2 linked regions of the Parazoarcus communis genome follow. The protein of the gene in region 2 binds, or shares a complex with, the protein of the main gene of each other region. Links are inferred from orthologs where the notes say so. Each region holds a gene or a part of one and is shown on either strand. Other genes may lie near its edges.

Region 1 (3,248 bases), 1.1 Mb from region 2 along the record:
AGGCCTTCTTCCAGTCTTTGCGACGACCGACGGTGCGGCCCGAACGCTTGACCTTGCCCTTGACGTTCAGGACCTGAACCGACTCAACCTGCACCTTGAACAGCAGCTCAACAGCCGCCTTCACCTCGGGCTTGGTTGCGTCGGACGCGACCTTGAACACCACCTGCTCGTTCTTGTCGGCGACATAGGTCGCCTTTTCGGAAATCTGAGGGGCAAGCAACACCTGCAGCAGACGTTCCTGAGTAATAGCGCTCATTGCCACGATTCCTCCATCTTTGCCAGCGCACCCTTGGTGACCAGCACCTTCGGGAAACGCACCAGCGAAACCGGATCGGCCTCGTGAACGTCGAGCACCAGAACCTGATTCAGGTTGCGCGAGGACAAGAACAGGTTCTCGTCCAGGCCATCGGTGATCACCAGCACGGAGTCCAGACCCATACCCTTGAGCTTCTGAACCAGCATGCGGGTCTTCGGCGCCTCAACGCTGAAATCCTCGACCACAGCAAGACGGTCTTCGCGAGCCAGCTGCGAGAGAATCGCGGCAACACCGGCGCGATACATCTTGCGGTTGACCTTCTGCGAGAAGTTCTCGTCGGGCGAGTTCGGGAAGATCTTGCCGCCGCCACGCCAGAGCGGGCTGGACGCCATACCGGCACGAGCGTTACCCGTACCTTTCTGACGGAAAGGCTTGCGCGTCGATTTGTTAACCTCGGCACGACCCTTCTGGGCACGATTACCCGAACGTGCATTCGCCTGATAGGCGGTCACGAGCTGGTGAATCAGCGCTTCGTTGTATTCACGGCCAAACAGCACGTCAGACGCCTGCAGCGTCGACGCAGCCTGACCCTGATCATTCAATAGTTTCAGTTCCATTGCGTAATCGCCCCTCAAGCCTTGACCGCGGGACGAACGACTACGTCGCCACCCTTGGAGCCCGGCACCGCGCCCTTGATCAGGAGCAGTTGACGCTCGACGTCAACACGCACGATCTCGAGACCTTGCGTGGTGCGCTGAACGTTGCCGTATTGACCAGCCATGCGCTTACCAGGAAACACACGACCCGGGTCCTGCGCCATACCGATCGAGCCCGGCGAATTGTGCGACACGGAGTTACCGTGCGACGCGCGGTTCGATGCGAAGTTGTGACGCTTCTGAACACCGGAGAAACCCTTACCGATGGTGACACCCGTCACGTCGACCTTCTGGCCAACAGCGAACAGATCAGCACCGACGGCGTCACCAGCCTTGAAGCCGGAGACTTGCTCGGCATCAACGCGGAACTCGCGCAGAATGCGGCAGGGCTCGACACCCGCCTTGGCGAGATGCCCGGCGAGCGATTTGACGACGCGACTGGCGCGACGCTTACCTACAGCGACCTGGACCGCGGCATAGCCGTCGGTTTCAGGCGTCTTGATCTGGGACACACGGTTGTCGGACACGTCAAGCACCGTCACCGGGATGGTCCTGCCATCCTCAGCAAAGATGCGAGTCATGCCGACCTTGCGCCCTACAAGGCCTAGACTCATTTTTTTCTCCTGATTCCCGGTTTCGATTGACCGGGGGTCGAACAAATAAATTGCACCAAAAGGCACAAGGGCCGGATTATACCGGCCCTATCGAAATAAACGCAAGCGCGATTATTACTGCAGCTTGATCTCTACATCCACACCAGCCGGCAGATCCAGCTTCATCAGTGCATCAACCGTCTTGTCGGTCGGATCCACGATATCCATCAGGCGCTGGTGAGTGCGAATTTCCATCTGGTCGCGCGAAGCCTTGTTGACGTGCGGCGAGCGCAGCAGGTCAAAACGCTCGATACGCGTCGGCAGCGGCACGGGACCACGGACGACAGCACCGGTGCGCTTGGCAGTGTCAACGATTTCGAGTGCCGACTGATCGATCAGGCGGTAGTCGAAAGCTTTCAGGCGGATGCGGATTTTCTGGCTTTGCATGATTTTGTTCCCAAAGAGCGAATGCGCGGAGCCCTGTGGCCCCGCGCAGTTTTTATGTTACTCGATGATCTTGGCGACGACACCGGCGCCAACAGTACGGCCACCTTCGCGAATTGCGAAGCGCAGACCTTCTTCCATGGCGATCGGGGCGATCAGCTTGACGGTGATCGACACGTTGTCGCCCGGCATGACCATCTCGGTGCCTTCCGGCAGCGTGATCGAACCGGTCACGTCCGTGGTACGGAAGTAGAACTGCGGACGGTAGTTCGCGAAGAACGGGGTGTGACGACCACCCTCTTCCTTCGACAGAACATACACTTCACCCGTGAAGTGGGTGTGCGGCTTGATCGAACCCGGCTTGCACAGCACCTGGCCACGCTCGACATCTTCACGCTTGGTGCCGCGCAGCAGCACGCCAACGTTGTCGCCAGCCTGACCCTGATCGAGCAGCTTGCGGAACATTTCAACACCGGTGCAGGTGGTCTTGACCGTGGCCTTGATGCCCACGATTTCGATTTCTTCACCGACCTTGACGACACCGCGCTCAACACGACCGGTCACCACGGTACCGCGGCCGGAGATCGAGAACACGTCTTCGATCGGCAGCAGGAAGGGCTTGTCGATTGCACGCTCAGGCGTCGGGATGTAGCTGTCAAGCGCAGCAGCCAGTTCGAAAATGGCCGGCTCGCCGATCGGCGACTGGTCACCCTCGAGCGCCTTCAGCGCCGAACCCTTGATGATGGGCACGTCGTCGCCCGGGAAGTCGTACTTGGACAACAGTTCGCGCACTTCCATCTCGACGAGCTCAAGCAGCTCTTCGTCGTCGACCATGTCGCACTTGTTCAGGAACACGATGATGTACGGAACACCAACCTGACGCGCCAGCAGAATGTGCTCGCGAGTCTGAGGCATCGGGCCGTCAGCGGCCGAACACACCAAGATCGCGCCGTCCATCTGCGCAGCACCGGTAATCATGTTCTTCACGTAGTCAGCGTGACCCGGGCAGTCAACGTGAGCGTAGTGACGATTTTCGGTTTCGTACTCGACGTGTGCGGTGTTGATCGTGATACCGCGTGCCTTTTCTTCAGGCGCGCTGTCGATCGACGCATAGTCCTTGGCCTCGCCACCGAACTTCTTCGACAGAATCGTCGTGATTGCCGCCGTCAGCGTGGTCTTGCCATGGTCAACGTGGCCAATCGTGCCAACGTTTACGTGCGGCTTCGTACGCTCAAACTTACCCTTAGCCATTACTAAATCCTCGCTTTAGATCGTTGATTACTTGCGATTGTTGATCAC
Region 2 (3,230 bases):
GGCAGCGGCAAGACTGCAGCCTTCACGCTGCCGTCGCTGCACAAGCTCATCGACCGTCGTCCGGCGCCTGGTGCAGGTCCGCGCGTTCTGGTGCTGACGCCCACCCGCGAACTTGCCCAGCAGGTCGAGAAAGCGGTGCAGACCTACGGCAAGGCGCTGCGCTGGCTCAACACCGCCTGCCTCGTCGGCGGCGCGCCGTTCTTTGCCCAGGTCAAGCAGCTGCAGCGTCCGGTCGACGTAGTTGTCGCCACCCCGGGCCGTCTGCTCGATCACCTGAACCGTCGCAAGATCAAGCTCTCCGACGTTGAAGTGCTGATCCTCGACGAAGCCGACCGCATGCTCGACATGGGCTTCGCAGAAGACATCGACGCCATCGTTGCAGCAACCCCGGCCCAGCGCCAGACCCTGCTGTTCTCGGCAACGCTTGATGGCGTGGTCGGTCGCATGGCCGAGCGCATGACGCGCAACCCGCAACGCATCGAGATCGAAGTCGCCAAGGAAGACCGCGGCCAGATCGAGCAGCGCCTGATGTTTGCTGACGACATGGGTCACAAGAGCCGTCTGCTCGAGGCCCTGCTGGGTCACGATGGTCTGCAGCAGGCCGTGGTGTTTACCGCGACCAAGCGCAGCGCCGACGAACTTTCGCTGAGCCTGCAGGAAAAAGGTTTCTCTGCCGCTGCGCTGCATGGCGACATGCACCAGACCCAGCGTAACCGTACCCTCGACCGTCTGCGCCAGGGCCGCATCGGCGTGCTGGTCGCAACCGACGTTGCCGCCCGCGGTATCGACGTTGCCGGCATCAGCCACGTGATCAACTTCGATCCCCCGCGTCAGGCAGAAGACTATGTGCACCGTATCGGCCGTACCGGTCGTGCCGGTCGTGACGGTATCGCGATCACCCTGTCGGGCCCGCGTGAAACCGGCCTGATCCGTGCGATCGAGCGTTTCACCGGTGACCGTCTTGAAGTGCACACCATTCCCGGCATGGAGCCGTCGCCGCGCAAGCCTTCGGGTCCGCGTCCGGCAGGTGCTGGCAATGGTCGCCGCTTCGGTAATGGTGGTGGCTTCGGTCGTCCGGCAGCCGGCAATGGCGAACGCCGTGGCGCGGGTGGTGGCGGCGGTTACGGTGGCCGTGACGGCCATCCGTCCAGCCGCAGCGAGCGCAGCCATGGCGATCGCCGTGACCGCAGCTCGCGCGGCTAAGCCTTCAGGGCTGTTGCCTCAGATGTAAAAAATCCCGCTTCGGCGGGATTTTTTTTGCCTGTGAAGGCGCGATGCGTCGTGAGCCGGGGCGAGGGGCGGGGTGCCCCGCGTCGCCCCGGTCGACCGGGGGTTCAGCCCTTGGCTGCGCGTGCGGCTTCGACTTCTTCAGGACGGATGTTGGCGGCGAGCTTGTCGAGTACGCCGTTGACGAAGCGATGGCCGTCGGTGCCGCCAAAGCCCTTGGCCAGCTCGATGGCTTCGTTGATCACCACGCGGTAGGGCGTTTCGAGGTTGTGCCGCAGTTCGTGTGCGCCCATCAGCAGGATGGCGTGCTCGATCGGCGACAGCTCATTCACCGGGCGGTGGATCAGCTTGGCGAACGAGGCCTGCAGCGACTCGACGTTATCGAGGGTGCCGTGCAGCAGGCTGACGAAGAGTTCGCGGTCGACCTTGTCCAGATTCTCGGTGTCGGCCTCGAGGTGCTTCTGCACCGAGGTCATCGAGTTTCCCGACAGCAGCCACTGGTACACGCCTTGCAGTGCAAGTTCGCGTGCGCGACGACGGGCCATCTTGCTCATGGCAGTACCTTCATCAGATTGGCCATCTCGACCGCCGCACGGGCGCAGTCGCTGCCCTTTTCGTGCGTACGGGCGATGGCCTGGTCGTCGTCCTCGGTAGTGAGCACGCCGTTGGCGATCGGAATGCCGGTATCGAGACCGACACGGGTGATGGCTGCGCCCATCTCGTTCGAAACCAGTTCGAAGTGGTAGGTTTCACCGCGGATGACCGCGCCGAGTGCGATCAGGGCGTCGAACTTGCCGCTGTTGGCGAGCTTCTGCAGCACCAGCGGAATTTCGAGTGCGCCGGGAACGGTGGCGATGCGGATCAGGTCGGGTGCGACGCCAAGCTCGATCAGCTCTGCGGTACAGGCCGACAGCAGGCCTTCGCAAACGTCCTGGTTGAAACGGCTCATGACGACTGCGATACGCAGGCCCTTGCCGTTCAGGTCGTTCTCGTACTCATGGATGTTTTCGTAACGTGGCATGGTTTCGATTCAATATTAGGTTGGTTTGTGGGCGGTGCCACGCATGGCACCCCGCGCAGGTGAAGGGGCGCGGCGCAGGTGCGCTGGCCGCTTCGCTTGCGCTCAGTCCTGGTCGACGAAACCCGTGATCTCGAGGCCGAAGCCGGTCATGCTCGGAATCTTGCGCGGGTTCGATAGCAGCCGCATCTTGCCGACATTGAGCGCACGCAGAATCTGCGCGCCCACGCCGAACAGGCGGGCATCCCATTTCACCGGACGATCCGCGGTACCGGTCAGGCCCGCCAGCAGTTCGCGACCGGACTGGGGGCGGTAAAGCAGCACGATCACGCCGGCGTCGGCCGCAGCAAGCCGTGCCAGCGAGTGATTGACCGGGAAGCTGTGACGATTGCTTTCGGGGTCGAGAAAGTCCACGACCGAGATCGGCTCGTGCACCCGCACCAGGGTCTCGTTCTCGGGGCGGATGTCACCGCGCGACAGGGCGAAATGCACGTCGCCCGAGGTCTTGTCCTCGAATGCGGACAGCAGGAAGGTGCCGTGCACGGTCTCGACTTCCTTCTCGGTGACTTTTTCCACCAGGTGCTCGTTTGCTGCGCGGTACTCGATCAGGTCGCGGATTGCGCCGATCTTGAGACCGTGCTCCTTGGCGAACTCGATCAGATCCGGCAGGCGGGCCATGGTGCCGTCGTCCTTGAGGATCTCGCAGATCACCGATGCGGGTTCGACGCCCGCGAGGTGTGCGAGATCGCAACCGGCTTCGGTGTGGCCGGCACGGATCAGCACGCCACCCTTCTGGGCGGTGAGCGGGAAGATGTGGCCCGGCATCACGATATCGTCAGGTGTGGCATGGCGGGCCACGGCAACCTGTACGGTGCGGGCGCGGTCATGGGCCGAAATGCCGGTGGTGACGCCGGTGGCGGCTTCGATCGAGGTGGTGAAGGCGGTGCCGTGCGGGGTGCGGTTGTCGCGCACCATCTGTTGCAGC

The links.
Region 1: the proteins of nusB (region 2) and rpsJ are in contact, whole or in part, in a solved structure (PDB 3D3B), measured with the Escherichia coli proteins. The link is inferred for Parazoarcus communis from one-to-one orthologs.

What each region holds. Positions count from the first base shown.
Region 1 is NZ_CP022188.1:641,713-644,960, forward strand. Bases 297-3,225 are described here. They hold rpsJ (30S ribosomal protein S10), read right to left. Parts: upstream 1,953-3,225; coding sequence 1,641-1,952; downstream 297-1,640. Other genes in these bases: rplD (50S ribosomal protein L4), read right to left, coding at 297-873; rplC (50S ribosomal protein L3), read right to left, coding at 888-1,526; tuf (elongation factor Tu), read right to left, coding at 2,010-3,200. In the rest of the region: rplW (50S ribosomal protein L23), read right to left, coding at 1-247; more of rplD, read right to left, coding at 253-296; fusA (elongation factor G), read right to left, coding at 3,228-3,248. UniProt on the Escherichia coli protein: Involved in the binding of tRNA to the ribosomes. Part of the processive rRNA transcription and antitermination complex (rrnTAC). The complex forms an RNA-chaperone ring around the RNA exit tunnel of RNA polymerase (RNAP).
Region 2 is NZ_CP022188.1:1,697,150-1,700,379, forward strand. What follows is about bases 59-2,969. They hold nusB (transcription antitermination factor NusB), read right to left. Parts: upstream 1,782-2,969; coding sequence 1,335-1,781; downstream 59-1,334. Other genes in these bases: CEW87_RS07730 (DEAD/DEAH box helicase), read left to right, coding at 59-1,203; ribH (6,7-dimethyl-8-ribityllumazine synthase), read right to left, coding at 1,778-2,248; ribBA (bifunctional 3,4-dihydroxy-2-butanone-4-phosphate synthase/GTP cyclohydrolase II), read right to left, coding at 2,351-2,969. Outside these bases: more of CEW87_RS07730, read left to right, coding at 1-58; more of ribBA, read right to left, coding at 2,970-3,230. UniProt on the Escherichia coli protein: Part of the processive rRNA transcription and antitermination complex (rrnTAC). The complex forms an RNA-chaperone ring around the RNA exit tunnel of RNA polymerase (RNAP).